4 regions of the Bradyrhizobium sp. Kon37 genome follow, and region 1 is predicted to be linked to each of the others. Evidence: predicted binding sites of a transcription regulator. Region 1 holds the regulator's gene; each other region holds the start of a gene.

Region 1 (3,977 bases):
GCATGACGTCGAGCACGGCGTTCGCCGCCGAGATCGCGAGCGGATTGCCGCCGAAGGTCGAACCGTGCGAGCCCGGCGTCATGCCGGACGCCGCTTCCGCGGTCGCAAGGCAGGCGCCGATCGGGAAGCCGCCACCGAGCGCCTTGGCCAGCGACATCACGTCGGGTTCGACGCCAAGGCGGCGGTATGCGAACAGATCGCCGGTGCGGCCCATGCCGGTCTGCACCTCGTCGAAGGCGAGCAACAGACCCTTCTCGTCGCAGAGCTGGCGCAACGCCCTCAGGAAGGCGGGCGTTGCCGAACGCACACCGCCTTCGCCCTGGATCGGCTCGATCAGGATGCCGGCGGTCTGCGGACCGATCGCCTTTTTCACCGCGTCGAGATCGCCATGAGCAACCTGGTCGAAGCCCTCCATCGGGGGTCCGAAACCTTCGAGATATTTTGCCGAACCCGTCGCAGCCAGCGTCGCCAGCGTGCGGCCATGGAAGGCGCCTTCGAAGGTGATCATGCGATAGCGGTCGGGATGGCCCTTCGCGGCGTGATAACGGCGCACGACCTTGATCACGCATTCCAGCGCTTCGGCGCCGGAATTGCAGAAGAACACGAAGTCCGCGAAACTCTCATTGCACAGGCGCGCGGCGAGCTTTTCGCCGTCCGGGCTCTGGAACAGGTTCGACATGTGCCAGAGCTTCGTGGCCTGCTCCTGCAACGCCGCGACCAGCGCCGGATGGGCATGGCCGAGCGCATTCACCGCCACCCCGGAGGTGAAATCGAGATAGCGCTCGCCATTGGTCGCGATCAGCCAGCAGCCTTCGCCACGCTCGAAACCGAGGTCGGACCTGGCGAAAACGGGGAGCAAATGCGGCGCTGCGCTGTTAGTCATGACGGTCACTTGAATGTTGCGGACGGTGTGTGCGTGCATTGCGCAACGCACCATCGACCGGCCCGGAAAACGAAACGTGCCGCCTCTTGAGGGCGGCACGCACGACTATCTTAGGCCTGGTGAAACGGGTGTCAATGCCGCCCGGAAAGCCTCGCGAAACGCTGAATCCGTAGTCTTGCGGTGCCGATTTTGCGGGATTTAGCCACGGAACATGTGGAAGCGAGTCGGCGGACTCTTGCGCGGGAGTCACGCCATATTGTAGCGTTTGGATTGTCAGATACGACATCTCGTGCAGTGGTTCTGATCTTTAAGTCCTTATGTACCGGCGTAAACGTTCGGGCGTTCAAGACGCGCCCGGCGAGCCTTAAGGGATTCTGACGGCACGGGTTTTTGAAGGCTTAGGCATTCGCTGCGAGGCCCCAGGATGGCTGGCGCGCAGCGAGGGAAAGGGTGCAATGACGGTTTTGACCTGGTCCGATGATCGCGTCGAGCAGCTGAAAAAGCTCTGGGAGGCCGGACTTTCGGCCAGCCAGATCGCGGCGGAGCTCGGCAATGTGACCCGCAATGCCGTGATCGGCAAAGTGCACAGGCTCGGCCTTTCGGGCCGCGCCAAGAGCCCATCGTCGGCAGCGCCGCGGCCGCGCAAGGCGCGCCCCGCGCAGCACATGATGCGGGTGAGCCGCCCGATCTCGCGCGGCAACACCGCGCTGGCGCAGGCCTTCGAGGTCGAGGCTGAGCCGGATCCGGTCACCTACGACAACGTGGTGCCGATGAGCCAGCGCCTGTCGCTGCTGGAATTGAACGAGGCGACCTGCCACTGGCCGGTCGGCGATCCCTCGAGCCCTGACTTCTTCTTCTGCGGTGGACGGGCGCTGTCCGGCCTGCCCTATTGCGCCCAGCACTCGCGCGTTGCGTACCAGCCGGCGTCAGATCGGCGCCGCGCACCGGTGAAGCCGGGTCCGCGGTAATCACGGCAAGTCGTCGCGCGAAGGTTCAATTTCAGTGTCGTCCTGGCGAAAGCCAGGACCCATACTCCGAGCACGCAGTAGTCGTGCGAAAGGGTCACTCCGAGTCTTCGCCAAACCACGTTCGGTGGTTATGGGTCCCGGATCAGCGCTCGCTTCGCTCGCTTGTCCGGGACGACGGCTGAGAACCTCAAGCCTGCAACCCTACACCTGCTCCGCCTTGGCAAAACGATCATCCAGCGCGTAGCCTGCGCCGCGGACGGTGCGGATCGGATCCTGCTCGCGGCCGAGATTGAGCAGCTTGCGCAGTCGGCCGATATGGACGTCGACGGTGCGCTCGTCGATATAGATGTCGCGGCCCCAGACGCTGTCGAGCAGCTGCTCGCGCGAGAACACCCGCCCCGGGTGCTCCAGGAAGAACTCCAGCAGGCGATATTCGGTCGGACCTAGATCGATCGGCCGGCCCGAGCGCGCCACGCGGCGCTTGTCGCGGTCGAGCTCGATGTCGCCAAAAGCAAGCACGGTGGCGAGCCGCTCGGGGCTTGCGCGCCGCAGCAGGCCTTTCACGCGCGCCAGCAGCTCCGGCACCGAGAACGGCTTGACGATGTAATCGTCGGCGCCGGTCGCAAGACCCCGCACCCGCTCGCTCTCCTCGCCGCGCGCGGTGAGCATGATGATCGGGAGCTGCTTGGTCTCGGGACGGGTGCGAAGCCGACGGCACAATTCGATGCCTGACAGGCCCGGCAGCATCCAGTCGAGCACGATCAGATCGGGAATGTGCTCCTTGAGGCGGGTGTCGGCGTCGTCGCCGCGCATCACCGTCTCGACGTCATAGCCGTCGCCTTCGAGGTTGTAGCGGAGAAGCTCGGTCAGGGCTTCCTCGTCCTCAACCACCATAATGCGTGCGCCCATCGGGTCGTCGCTCCTTAAGTCTTTCAGGTGTTCGGTACCGTGTTGGCAAAGGTCGTCATGTCGCCCTTCGGCCGCTTGTCGGTGATCGCCTGGCCCTCGATCATGTAGAACACGGTCTCGGCGATGTTAGTGGCGTGATCGCCGATCCGCTCGATGTTCTTGGCGCAGAACATCAGATGGATGCAGAACGAGATGTTGCGCGGATCCTCCATCATGTAGGTGAGGAGCTCGCGGAACAGCGAGGTGCAGATGGCGTCGACCTCCTCGTCGCCCTTCCACACCGCCATCGCCGCCGGCAAATCATGCGCGGCATAAGCGTCCAGCACCGACTTGACCTGCTGCTGGACGAGGTCGGTCATGTGCTCGAGGCCGCGGAACAGCTTGAGCGGATGGAAGTCCGTCTCCAGCGCTGCGACGCGCTTGCCCATGTTCTTGGCGAGGTCGCCGATGCGCTCGAGATCGGTCGCGACGCGCATGGCGCCGACGATTTCGCGCAGATCGACCGCCATCGGCTGGCGACGTGCGATGGTGAGCACCGCGCGCTCCTCGATGCGCTTCTGCAGCGCGTCGAGCTCGGTGTCGATGGCGACGACGCGCTGGCCGAGCGGGACGTCGCGGCGGATCAGCGCGTCGACGGACTCGACGATCATGCGCTCGGCGATGCCACCCATCTCGGCGACCAGGCGCGTGAGTTCCTGGAGGTCGGTGTCGAAGGCCTTTGCGGTATGTTCAGAACCCATGTCGCGTCTCCTAGCCGAACCGGCCGGTGATGTAATCCTGCGTGCGCCGGTCGGTCGGCGACGTGAAGATCTTGCTGGTGTCGTCGAACTCGATCAGCTCGCCGAGATACATGAACGCGGTCTTGTCGGAGACGCGCGCCGCCTGCTGCATGTTGTGGGTGACGATCGCGATCGTGTAATCCTCGGACAGCTCCTGGATCAGCTCCTCGACCTTGGCGGTCGAGATCGGGTCGAGCGCCGAACAGGGTTCGTCGAACAGGATCACCTCGGGCCGCACCGCGACGGTGCGGGCGATGCAGAGGCGTTGCTGCTGGCCGCCGGAGAGCGACAGGCCAGAGGCGTTGAGCTTGTCCTTGACCTCGTTCCACAGCGCGCCGCCGCGCAGCGCCTTCTCGACGCGGCCGTCCATCTCGGACTTCGAGATCTTCTCATAGAGACGGATACCGAACGCGATGTTCTCGTAGATCGTCATCGGGA
Region 2 (3,977 bases), on a different contig from region 1:
AACGCGGCCGAAAAAGACAAGCCGCACAAGCCGCGGGGCGACGCCGTAGCCGCCCTTGCGGAAGCTGATGTGCGCCACGAGGCGGACTACGTGATACCGACCGAGCATCACAACCCGATGGAGCTCTACGCGACCACGGCGGTCTGGGACAGCAATGGCAAGCTCACGATCTACGACAAGACCCAAGGCGTCCAGAACGTCCACAAGTTTCTATGCGGCGTGTTCGACAAGAAGCCGGATGACATTCGCGTGGTCTCGCCATACGTCGGCGGCGCCTTCGGCTCCGGCTTGCGGCCGCAATATCAGGTGGTGCTGGCAACGCTCGGCGCGCTCGCGCTGAAGCGAAACGTTCGCGTCGTGCTGACGCGCCAGCAGATGTACGGGCTCGGCTACCGGCCGATGACCATCGAGCGCGTCGGGCTCGGCGCAAAATCGGACGGTACGCTCGACGCGGTCACGCACGAGGCCATTGCCGTCACCTCGCGCTACGAGGATTTTGCCCGCAACGATACCGGCTGGGCCGAACAGCTCTACAAGAGCCCGAACAGCCGCTTCTCCCACAAGCTGGTTCACCTTGACGTCTCCACGCCCTGCGACATGCGCGCACCGGGCGCGGCGTCGGGCGTCTGCGCGCTCGAATGTGCCATGGACGAGCTTGCCGTTGCTCTCAAGCTCGATCCGGTCGAACTGCGGCTGAAGTGCTACTCGGACCGCGATCAGAGCGAAAACCTCCCTTACACCAGCAAGCAATTGCGCGAATGCTACGCGCGCGGCGCGGACGCCTTCGGCTGGAGCGGCCGCAATCCTGCGCCGCGCTCGATGCGCGACGGCAAGGATCTGGTCGGCTGGGGCATGGCGACAGGCGTGTGGGAAGCACTGCAGATGCCGGTTGCCGTCCGTATCGTGCTGACGTCGAACGGACATGCCGAGGTGTCATGTGCCGCATCCGACATCGGCACCGGCACCTACACCATTGTGGCGCAGGTCGCGGCCGACGCACTCGGCCTGCCGATCGAGAACATCAGCGTCCGGCTCGCAGATTCCACCCTGCCGCAGGCGCCTGTCGAGGGCGGCTCCTGGATGGCTGCCTCGAGCGCACATGCGGTGCTCGCAGCCGCCGAGGAGGTGCGCAAGGAGGTGTTAGGTCTGGCCGGGAAAATCCCTGGCTCGCCGCTCGCCGGCACCGCGTTGGCCGATACGGTCCTGATCGACGGCAGCATTGCCAGCGCCAGCGACAACAGCCGCGCAGTCTCGATCGCCGACGCGATGCGCCATGGCGGCGTCGAACGTATCGAGAAGGAGAAGCTCAACCAGTTCGATGAGGACAAGAAGCACGCGCGCAATACCCATTCGGCCGTCTTTGCCGAGGTCAAGGTGGACGAGGAGCTAAACGTCATTCGCGTGACGCGGGTCGTGAGCGCCGTCGCGGCCGGACGGATTCTCAACACCAAGACCGGCCGCAGCCAGATCATGGGCGGCGTGGTCTGGGGGATCGGGATGGCCCTGCACGAGGAGACGGTGATGGATCACCGCTTCGGACGGATCATGAACGCGAACATCGCCGAGTACCACATCCCGGTGAATGCAGATGTTCGCGACATCGACGTGATCTTCGTCGACGAGCCGGACGCGCACATCAACGCGCTCGGCATCAAGGGCATTGGCGAAATCGGCATTGTCGGCGTCCCCGCGGCGATCGCAAACGCCGTCTATCACGCCACCGGCAAGCGCATCCGCCGCTTCCCCATCACATTGGACAAGCTTCTCGACTGAGACGCCGGTCATCCGACCGGCCCGCTCGGGATCGCGCCCGCTGTCATCCAGCTGTCATCAAATGTGTCGAGACCTGTCGGTCTCGCACATTCGGGATGGACAATGGATTATTTCAAGCGCTTCAACTTCCTGTTTGCCGCACCTGTGTTCGACGCCGACGACCTCGAAGGCGTGCGCTTCAACCAGATCATCGAGGAGATCCAGCGTTCCGGCTTCGAGGTCGTTCGCGCCCGCAAGCTGGAGGACGCGGAGATGGCGGTGCAGACCGATGCCGCGATCGGCTGCATGGTGGTGGATTGGGGCAAGAAGGGCCTGGAGGGCAAGACCTCGGCGCTGATCAACTTGATGCGGCGGCGCGGCCTCGATTTCCCGATCATCCTCCTGATCCGGCGCAAGCGGTTCGAGGATCTCCCGGTCGAGGTGCTCGACTTCATCGACGGTTATGTCTTCCTGTCCGAGGAGACACCGACCTTCATCGCCAAGAACCTGATCAGCCGTCTGAAGCAATATGCAGAGACGCTGAAGACGCCGTTCTTCGGCGCGCTGGTCGACTATGCCGAGGAGGGCAACCAGCTATGGACCTGTCCGGGCCACAATGGCGGCGTGTTCTACAACCGCAGCCCGATCGGACGGGTCTTCGTCGAACATCTCGGCGAGTCCGTATTTCGCGACGATCTCGACAATTCCGTGCTCGACCTCGGTGACCTCCTCACCCATGAAGGACCGGCGTTGAAGGCACAGAAGGAAGCCGCCCAGATCTTTGGCGCCGAAAAGACCTATTTCGTGCTCAACGGGACCTCGACCTCGAACAAGGTTGCGCTCGGCGCCCTCGTCACCGACGGCGATCTCGTACTGTTCGACCGCAACAACCACAAGGCTGCCCATCACGGCGCGCTGATGATCAATGGCGGCGTCCCGGTCTACGTGCCGACCATCCGCAATGCCTGGGGCCTGATCGGCCCGATGCGCTGGGATATGCTCGACGAAAAAGCCTTGCGCGAGGCAATCCGCAATCATCCCCTGGTCACGGACAAGGACGCCTGGCGCAAGGAGCGGCCGTTCCGCGTCGCCGTGGTCGAGCAGTGCACCTATGACGGCACCATCCACAGCGCCGAGATGATCTTGAAGCGCATCGGCCATCTCTGCGAGTATATCCTGTTCGACGAGGCCTGGGCAGGCTTCATGAAGTTCCACCCGCTCTATGCAGGCCGCTTCGCCATGGGGCTGGCGAACCTTCCCCCCGAGGCACCCGGGATCATCGCGACGCAGTCGACCCACAAGCAGCTCGCGAGCTTCTCGCAGGCATCCCAAATCCACATCAAGGATCGTCACATCCGCGGCCAGAAGCGACGCGTCGAGCACCGCCGCTTCAATGAAAGTTTCATGCAGCACGCTTCCACGTCGCCATTCTACCCGCTGTTCGCCTCGCTCGACGTCGGCGCGCAGATGATGAAGGGCCGCTCCGGCGAAGTGCTGTGGGACGACACCATCCGGCTCGGCGTCGAGCTGCGCAAGAAGATCCGCGCGATGCGCAGGGAGTTCGAGGAGAAGGAGCAGAATCCGGACAGGCGCTGGTTCTTCGAACCCTTCGTCCCCGATCGCGTCGCCATTCCCGATGTCAGCCACGCCGGCGCTTCGCACAACGTCGCCTGGGAAACACTCTCCACCGACGAGCTCGCCACCAATCCTGCGCTGTGGCAGCTCTCCCCCGACAGCGCCTGGCATGGCTTCCCTGGCCTCAGCGAGGGCTTCGCCATGACCGATCCGAACAAGCTGACGCTGCTCACGCCCGGCTTCGATCGCATCACCGGCGGCTATGTCGATCACGGCATCCCCGCCCCGGTCGTCGCGCAATATCTGCGCGAGAACCGCATCGTCCCCGAGAAGAACGACCTCAACTCCTTGCTCTTCCTGCTTACCCCGGGCGTCGAGGCAAGCAAGGCGGGCACGCTGATCTCTGGTCTCGTCGCCTTCAAGAGGCTGCACGACGACAATGCGCTGCTTGCGGACGTTATCCCGGAGTTCTCCCAGCGGCGGCAGGCGCGCTATGCCGGCGTGCGGCTGCGCGACCTCTGCGGCGAGATGCACCGCTTCTTTCGCGCCGCCGACGTCAGCGCGCTTCAGGCGCGACAGTTCATGCCCGAGCATATGCCTGACATCGTGATGTCGCCCCGCGATGCCGCGCGCTACCTGTTCCGCAACGA
Region 3 (3,977 bases), on a different contig from region 1:
ATATCGACGCCTGAATCGGCGTAAGTGAGGCCGTTTTTGCGGTCGGTCATGCCCGATTTCCAGTGGGTTTGCGGCTGGTTACGTCGAATTCCGGGGACGCGCAATGGCTCGCATGGCGCGCCTCCGTATACTATGTAGAGATATCAACCGGTTCAGCCTCCAAAGGGCCGAATTCGAGGTCAGGCCGGGTGCCGGGAAGCGCCGTGTGAGTATACCGAACATCATTACTTTGGGCCGCATCATGCTGGTCCCGATCATCGTCTGGGCCATCGTGTCGAGCCAAATGGAGGTGGCGTTCGCCGTCTTCCTGATCGCCGGCATCAGCGACGCGGTCGACGGCTTCCTTGCCAAGCGCTTCAACATGACGAGTGAGCTCGGCGCCTTGCTCGACCCGCTCGCCGACAAGGCGCTGCTGGTCTCGATCTACATGGCCTTGGGCATCTGGGGCGCGATTCCGCGCTGGATCGTCATCCTAGTGGTCTCGCGCGACATCATGATCGTCGCCGCCGTGATCATATCGTGGCTGTTCGACCGCCCTGTGGAGATGAAGCCCTCGAAGGTATCCAAGCTCAACACTGTGGCCCAGGTGGCGTTCGCAGCGCTGGTGCTGGCCGCCCTCGCCTTCGGCTTCAAAGCCGGTCCTTATGATATCATCCTGATGGGCCTCGTTACGGTCTTCACGCTCTCCTCCGTGTCGCTCTATCTCGTTGAGTGGTTGCGGCACATGAGCACGATCGAGGCCAAGTGAGTTGGGAAGCGGCCCCGTAAAAGGCCAACTCCCGCTCGATGAAGTCGCATCTCGTCAAACGAAGCCGGCACGCCGGCACGGAGCAAAGCAAGCGTGCCAGGCCGCGTTCATCCCCGACAATTGGCGTTTTCGCTTCCGCATGCGGAGAGCCTGAGCCGGGACAATTTCCTCGAAGGCCCCGTCAATGCCGCCGGTCTTGCCCTCATCGACGCCTGGCCGGAATGGCCGAACCGGATCATGTGGCTGGCCGGCCCGGAAGGAAGCGGCAAGAGCCATCTCGCCGCGATCTGGGCCGAGGCTTCAGGCGCCCGCTCGACCACGGCCAATGGGCTGACCGCCGAAGCCGTCCCGGATGCGCTCGCCACCGGCGCGCTGGTGGTCGAGGACCCCAAGCCCAGGGAATTCGACGAGCGCGCCCTGTTCCATCTGATGAATCTGGCCCGCGAGGACGGCGCCTTCGTCCTCTTCACCGGACGCGAGGCGCCCGCTTCTCTCGAGATCGAGCTTGCCGACCTGCGCTCGCGGCTCCGCGCCGTCCCCGTTATCTCGCTGCTGCCGCCTGACGACCAGCTCTTCCGCGGCCTGATCGTCAAATTCTGCGCCGACCGCCAGCTCGCGGTGGACGAGAGCGTGGTCAGCTACCTCGCCACTCGCCTGGAGCGGTCCTCGGCCGCCGCCCGACGGGCAGTCGACCTGCTGGACAGCGAGGCCCTGCGCCTCGGCCGTCCCGTCACAAGGGCCCTGGCGGCCGAGCTGCTCCGGGATGTCTGACCAAGGCGGCTTGACGCGGCCGGGCGGCGGAACATCAATGTCATCGAAACGTCATCGCTCTAACACATGCTCCCGCGGGTTTTGCGGCTAAGTCGCAAATTGGGGCGAACTGGATGGATCGACTTCTGATGGACTCTGCGCAAGCTGTTGAAATTAAAGAAAAAGCCCCGGAGGCCGAAGGCCCGCCGGCGATCGCATCGAGCCCCGAGCGGTTCATCAATCGCGAGCTCTCCTGGCTGCACTTCAACCGCCGCGTCCTGGAGGAATCGGTCAATCCCAGCCACCCCATGCTGGAGCGGGTACGATTCCTGTCGATTTCAGCGAATAACCTCGACGAGTTCTTCATGGTCCGCGTCGCCGGCATCAAGGCCCAGGTGCGCGAGGGCATTGCCGAGCGCAGCCCCGACGGTCTGACCCCGTCCGAGCAGCTCGCGCTCATCAACCGGACCGTCTCGCAGCTTGCCTCCGACCAGCAGGCAATCTGGCGCGACCTGCGCGGCACGCTCGCCGACGAGGGCATCGTGCTGGTCGAGGGCAAGGAAGTCACCAAGGCGGAACGAACCTGGATCGAGGACTACTTCCTCAGCAACGTGTTCCCGCTGCTGACTCCGCTCGCGATCGACCCGGCCCACCCCTTCCCGTTCATTCCGAGCCTCGGCTTCACCATCGCGCTCCAGCTCACGCGCGCCGCCGACGGCAAACAGATGAACGCGCTGATCCGCATGCCCGGCAAGATCGACCGCTTCATCCGCCTGCCGGCCGAGGGCAAGGTCGTCCGGCTGATCTCGCTGGAGCAGGCCACCGCGCTGTTCATCAACCGCCTGTTCCCCGGCTACAATCTGCACGGCCAGGGCGCCTTCCGTGTCATCCGCGACTCCGAACTGGAAATCGAGGAAGAGGCCGAGGATCTCGTCCGCCTGTTCGAGACGGCGCTGAAGCGCCGCCGCCGCGGCTCGGTGATCCGGCTCGAGATCGACGCCAAGATGCCGGAACAGCTGCGCAGCTTCGTGCAGCACGCGCTGTCGACCGCGGACGACGAGGTGTTCCTGGTCGATGGCGTGCTCGCCATGAACGAGCTCTCGCAGCTCACCCGCCTCGACCGGCCCGACCTGGAATTCACCCCTTACGTGCCCCGCCATCCCGAGCGCGTCCGCGAGCAAGGCGGCGACATCTTCGCTGCGATCCGGCAGAAGGACCTCGTCGTCCATCACCCCTACGAATCCTTCGACGTCGTGGTGCAGTTTCTCCAGCAGGCGACGCGCGACCCCGACGTCGTCGCCATCAAGCAGACGCTCTACCGCACCTCCAGCAACTCGCCGATCGTGCGCGCGCTCGTGGAAGCTGCCGAAGCCGGCAAATCCGTCACCGCGCTGATCGAGCTGAAGGCGCGCTTCGACGAGGAGGCCAACATCCGCTGGGCGCGCGACCTCGAGCGCGCCGGCGTGCAGGTCGTCTACGGCTTCCTCGAACTCAAGACGCACGCAAAACTCTCGATGGTGGTGCGCCGCGAGGGCGGGAGCCTCACAACTTACGTCCACACCGGCACCGGCAACTACCACCCGGTAACCGCGCGCATCTACACCGACCTCTCCTATTTCACCTCGGATCCGACCATCGGCCGCGACGCTGCCCGCGTGTTCAACTTCATCACCGGCTATGCCGCGCCGAGCGATCTGGAAAAGATGGCGGTGTCGCCGCTGACCCTGCGCAAGCGCATCATCGAGCACATCCAGGGCGAGACCGCGCATGCGCGGCACGGCCGGCCCGGTGCGGTCTGGATGAAGATGAACGCGCTGGTCGACCCCGACATCATCGACGCGCTCTACGAGGCCTCACAGGCCGGCGTGCAGGTCGAGCTCGTGGTGCGCGGTATCTGCTGCCTGCGGCCCGGCATTCCCGGACTGTCGGAGAACATTCGCGTCAAGTCGATCATCGGACGCTTCCTCGAACACGGCCGAATCTACTGCTTCGGCATGGGCCAGGGCCTGCCGAGCGCGAAAGCGGCTGTGTATATCTCCTCGGCGGACATGATGCCGCGCAACCTCGACCGCCGCGTCGAGGTGCTGTGTCCGCTGCAAAATCCCACGGTGCATCAGCAGGTTCTCGAACAGATCATGGTCGCGAATCTCAAGGACAACGAACAGAGCTGGCAATTGTTGCCGGACGGGTCCTCAACGCGTATGAAGACCGCGAAGGGCGAGGAGCCTTTCAACGTCCACAACTACTTCATGACAAATCCGAGTCTGTCTGGCCGTGGTAAGTCGCTCAAGGAATCCTCGCCGCGCCGCCTCACGCGCCGTAATGAACGTCATCAATCCTGATCCGGGATCGTCGACGTGAAGCGGCCGCGCAAGCGCGGCTCGAGCGTCGCGGTCATCGACATCGGCTCCAACTCGGTCCGTCTCGTCGTCTACGAGGGACTGACGCGGAGCCTGATTCCGATCTTCAACGAGAAGAC
Region 4 (3,977 bases), 180 kb from region 1:
TTAAAGAGAAAGAGCCGGGTCCATCGACCCGGCTCCAGTGGCATCGTCCCGAAACTCAGGACGCCTTCTTCTTACGCAGCGCATCGACGAACTTGATCAGCTCGATCGTGCCATCCCAATCCTTGGTGGTCGCGGGATGAAAACCCTTCTTCTGGCCGTCCTGGAGGCGATCGAACGCAGCCTTGTCCTTGGCCGGCGCGTCGAAGAACGCCTTCGCGATCGCGGCCTTGGCCTCTTCCGGCAGATCGGAATTGTACGCGTAGGGGCCGTTGATGATCGGCGCCGACTTGTGGATGATGCGGAAATCGTCCTTCTTCATCGCCGAGCCGTCGGCATTCTTCAGCATGCCCTTGGTCAGCATCTGCGCCAGGGTTGAATCGTCGTCGCTGGTCCACTGGTTGGCGGCGACGTCGACCGTGCCCTGCGCCAGCGCCAGGATTGCGTTCTCATGGCTGCCGGTGAAGACGACCTTGCTGAAATAGGAGTCGGCATCCGTGATGCCCATCTTGTCGAGCTCGAAGCGCGGCACGTTGTTGCCGGAGGTGGAGTTCGGGTCGACCAGGCCGAGGTTCTTGCCCTTGAGCTGGTCGATGCTCTTGTAGGCGCTGTTCGCCTTGACGAAGAACACGGAGTAGTAACCGGTGGAGCCGTCGGAGTTGATGTCGTTGGCGAAGGCGTCGGTCTTGACGCCGGTCAGGCGGGCGCGGGCGAACGAGGCCGAACCATAGCTCGCGATATGAATGTTGCCGGCACGCTGGCCTTCGATCACGGCCGCGTAGTCGTTGGCGATGCGCAGCGTGACCTTCACGCCCAATTCCTTGGAGAGATAGTTCATGAACGGCGCCCAGCGCTCGGTGACGCCCGAGGCGTTTTCCGCCGGAATGACCGCGAAGGTCAGTTCGGGATATTTGGCTTTCCAGTCCTCGGCGGAAGCTGAAGCCGTGAACGCGAGCGCGGCGGCGCCGGCAAGAATCAATCTGCGAGTAATCATGATAGCCTCTTCATTGGTTGAGGTCGGTTGACGCAAAACTGGTGAGTCCTGATGCGGCGCCGCTCAGGCGGCGGCCGCCGTTCCAAGCGCCGGAATGCCTTGTCGCACCGGTGCAGGCGTGCCGCCCATGACATCGGCGGCTTCGAGATCGTAGAGCTCGCGCGCAACGTGCTCGGTCAACTCGGCCGGCGCGCCGTCGAACACCACGCGCCCCTGCGCCATACCGATCAGGCGGTCGCAATAGCTGCGCGCCAGGTCGAGCGAATGCAGATTGCAGAGCACGGTGATGCCGAAATGCTTGTTGATGCGCAAAAGCGCATCCATCACGATCTTGGTGTTGCGGGGATCGAGCGAGGCGATCGGCTCGTCGGCGAGGATGATGTCGGGCTGCTGCACCAGCGCGCGGGCGATCGCGACGCGCTGCTGCTGGCCGCCGGAGAGCTGATCGGCGCGCTGGGCTGCGAGCGGGGCGATATCGAACTGTTCGAGCGCGGACATCGCCAGCGCCTTGTCCTGCTCGGGCCAGGTCTGCGACAACGAGCGCCAGGCCGGCATCGTCGCGAGCCGTCCCATCAGAACGTTGGTGAGAACATCGAGCCGGCCGACCAGATTGAACTGCTGAAAGATCATCGCCGAGCGCGCCCGCCACTGCCGCAGCTCCTTGCCGCGCAGCGCGGTGACGTCGAGGCCGTCGAACAGGATGCGGCCCTGCGAAGGGGTCGCGAGACGGTTGATGGTCCGCAGCAGGGTCGACTTGCCGGCTCCGGACCGTCCGATCACGCCGACGAAGCCGCCGGGAGAGACTTGAAACGAGGCATCGTCCACCGCGGCTTTCACGCCGAAGCGACACGTCAGACCATCAACCACCAGCATGCAGGGCTCCAGAGTAGCTGGGACCCACCGCTAACGCCGGCGCTTGACACTTGTGTGACACGGACGTTGCGGTGCGGCGATCCTACACACGTCATCCCCAGTTCATCCCCTGTCATCGTGTCGTCATGACATTGTCATCAAGCCACTCGAAGAGAAACGCCCGCCCTCTCGTTCGGATGCAACATGGCCGCCAAGACTCTTTCGGTCCAGCCGACCATCGATCCCTCGGCGAAGCTGCACGACACCAGGCTTGGGGCCTACACGGAGGTCGGCGCCCGCACGATGCTGCACGAGGTGACGATGGGCGATTACTCCTATGTCGTGAACGACGCCCAGATCACCTACACCACGATCGGAAAATTCTGCTCGATCGCGGCGATGACACGGATCAATCCGGGCAATCACCCGATGCACCGCGCCACGCAGGCGCACTTCACCTATCGCTCGAGCGCCTACTTCGAAGGCGAGAGCGACGACACGGAATTCTTCGACTGGCGGCGCCAGCATCACGTCCATATCGGCCATGACGTCTGGATCGGCCATGGCGCCATCGTGCTGCCGGGTCGCAACATCGGCACCGGCGCGGTGATCGCGGCCGGCGCCATCGTCACCAAGGACGTGCCGGCCTACACCATCGTCGCCGGCAATCCGGCGCGCATCGTGCGGCGGCGGTTCTCGGAAGACGTCGCCGGACGGCTCGCCAGCCTCGCCTGGTGGGATTGGGATCACGACAAATTGCGTGCAGCATTGCCCGATTTCCGCAAGCTCGGGATTGAAGATTTTCTCTCGACGTATGAAGCACGAGGAAGTTCTCTCAACAGTCCTCATGGCAGCAAATCAAGCGCGGTCGCGTGACAGACATTTTCCTTGAGGGCGGCCGGACCCTGATCGGCTCCGAGCTCGTCGAAACTTCTCTTGCCCTGTCCGGAACGGACATCGCAGAGATCGATGCGTCTCGCGGCCGGACGCGGCTTGCGATCGACGCGCGCAACCTGCTGGTCCTGCCGGGCATCGTCGATCTGCATGGCGATGCCTTTGAGCGGCAGATGATGCCGCGCGCCGGAGTCGATTTTCCGATCGACGTGGCGCTCGCCGATAGCGACCGCCAGGCCATCAGCAACGGCATCACGACTGTGTTTCACGCCACGACCTGTTCGTGGGAGCCGGGCCTGCGCAGCGCCGACAATGCGCGCGGCCTGATGGAGGCGATCGAACGGCTGCGCCCGCAATTCGCGGCCGACACCCGCTTTCATCTGCGCCACGAGACCTACAATCTCGATGCCGAAACCGAGATCAGCCAGTGGCTCGCTGAGGGCCGCGTCGACCTGTTCGCCTTCAACGACCACATGGACGGCACGGTGGGGGACATGGCCAAGCCCCGCAAGCGCAACCGCATGGTGGAGCGCACCGGCCTGTCGAGCGAAGATTTCGACCGGCTGGTCGGGCGTGTGCTCTCCCGCGCCGGTGAAGTGCCGGCTTCGGTGTCGCGGCTGGCCGCGACGGCCCGCGCCGCCGACGTGCGGATGCTCTCGCACGACGATGCGACGCCGGTGATGCGCGAGGGCTTTCGCGCCATGGGCGTGGCGATCGCAGAGTTTCCGATCAACGAGGAGACGGCGCGGGCGGCGGCAAGCCATGGTGACGCCATCGTCTACGGCGCGCCGAACGTCGTGCGCGGCGGCAGCCACACCGGCTGGACCAAGGCATCCGACATGATCGCCAAGGGGCTCTGCTCGGTGCTGGCCTCGGACTACTACTATCCCGCGCAGCTGCTCGCTGCGTTCCGCCTCGCCGCCGATCGCGTGCTGCCGCTGACCGAAGCCTGGAATCTGGTCTCCGCCGCGCCCGCGCGCGCGACCGGCCTTGCCGATCGCGGCGTGCTCGCGGAAGGCCGGCGCGCGGACATTCTGCTGGTCGACGACAGCATGCCGCTGCGGCCGCGGCTGATCGCCGTGATATCGGGCGGCAAGCTCGTGCATCTCACCGACGCGACACGGTTGCTTGGCATGGCAGCTACCCCGCGCGAAGCTGTCGCCGCGGCATAAACCCGTTATGCTCGGACGATGACAAGTTTCCCCCGTTACGCGATCTATTTTGCTGCAGGCAGCGACAG

What was found. The regulator PhoB, encoded in region 1, activates phosphate uptake and scavenging genes when phosphate is short. The targets are predictions, from matches to a motif close to TGTCATNNANCTGTCAT.
Region 2: a site for PhoB is predicted at 1,815-1,831, ahead of AC0L3J_RS20930 (Orn/Lys/Arg family decarboxylase). Genes of this name have one in related genera too.
Region 3: a site for PhoB is predicted at 1,558-1,574, ahead of AC0L3J_RS05735 (RNA degradosome polyphosphate kinase). Genes of this name have one in related genera too.
Region 4: a site for PhoB is predicted at 1,986-2,002, ahead of phnC (phosphonate ABC transporter ATP-binding protein). Genes of this name have one in related genera too.

Annotation. Positions count from the first base shown of each region.
Region 1 is NZ_JBVVOY010000001.1:277,169-281,145, forward strand. Features, by position in the region: gene AC0L3J_RS01435 (acetylornithine transaminase) at 1-883, opposite strand, end outside; gene AC0L3J_RS01440 (GcrA family cell cycle regulator) at 1,339-1,851, shown strand; gene phoB (phosphate regulon transcriptional regulator PhoB) at 2,053-2,760, opposite strand; gene phoU (phosphate signaling complex protein PhoU) at 2,784-3,500, opposite strand; gene pstB (phosphate ABC transporter ATP-binding protein PstB) at 3,511-3,977, opposite strand, start outside.
Region 2 is NZ_JBVVOY010000011.1:37,987-41,963, reverse strand. Features, by position in the region: gene AC0L3J_RS20935 (xanthine dehydrogenase family protein molybdopterin-binding subunit) at 1-1,773, shown strand, start outside; gene AC0L3J_RS20930 (Orn/Lys/Arg family decarboxylase) at 1,876-3,977, shown strand, end outside.
Region 3 is NZ_JBVVOY010000002.1:309,108-313,084, forward strand. Features, by position in the region: gene purM (phosphoribosylformylglycinamidine cyclo-ligase) at 1-50, opposite strand, end outside; gene AC0L3J_RS05725 (CDP-alcohol phosphatidyltransferase family protein) at 206-748, shown strand; gene AC0L3J_RS05730 (P-loop NTPase family protein) at 842-1,519, shown strand; gene AC0L3J_RS05735 (RNA degradosome polyphosphate kinase) at 1,648-3,840, shown strand; gene ppx (exopolyphosphatase) at 3,856-3,977, shown strand, end outside.
Region 4 is NZ_JBVVOY010000001.1:101,451-105,427, forward strand. Features, by position in the region: gene phnD (phosphonate ABC transporter substrate-binding protein) at 56-991, opposite strand; gene phnC (phosphonate ABC transporter ATP-binding protein) at 1,055-1,864, opposite strand; gene AC0L3J_RS00590 (transferase hexapeptide repeat family protein) at 2,048-2,719, shown strand; gene AC0L3J_RS00595 (alpha-D-ribose 1-methylphosphonate 5-triphosphate diphosphatase) at 2,716-3,909, shown strand; gene AC0L3J_RS00600 (DUF1045 domain-containing protein) at 3,928-3,977, shown strand, end outside.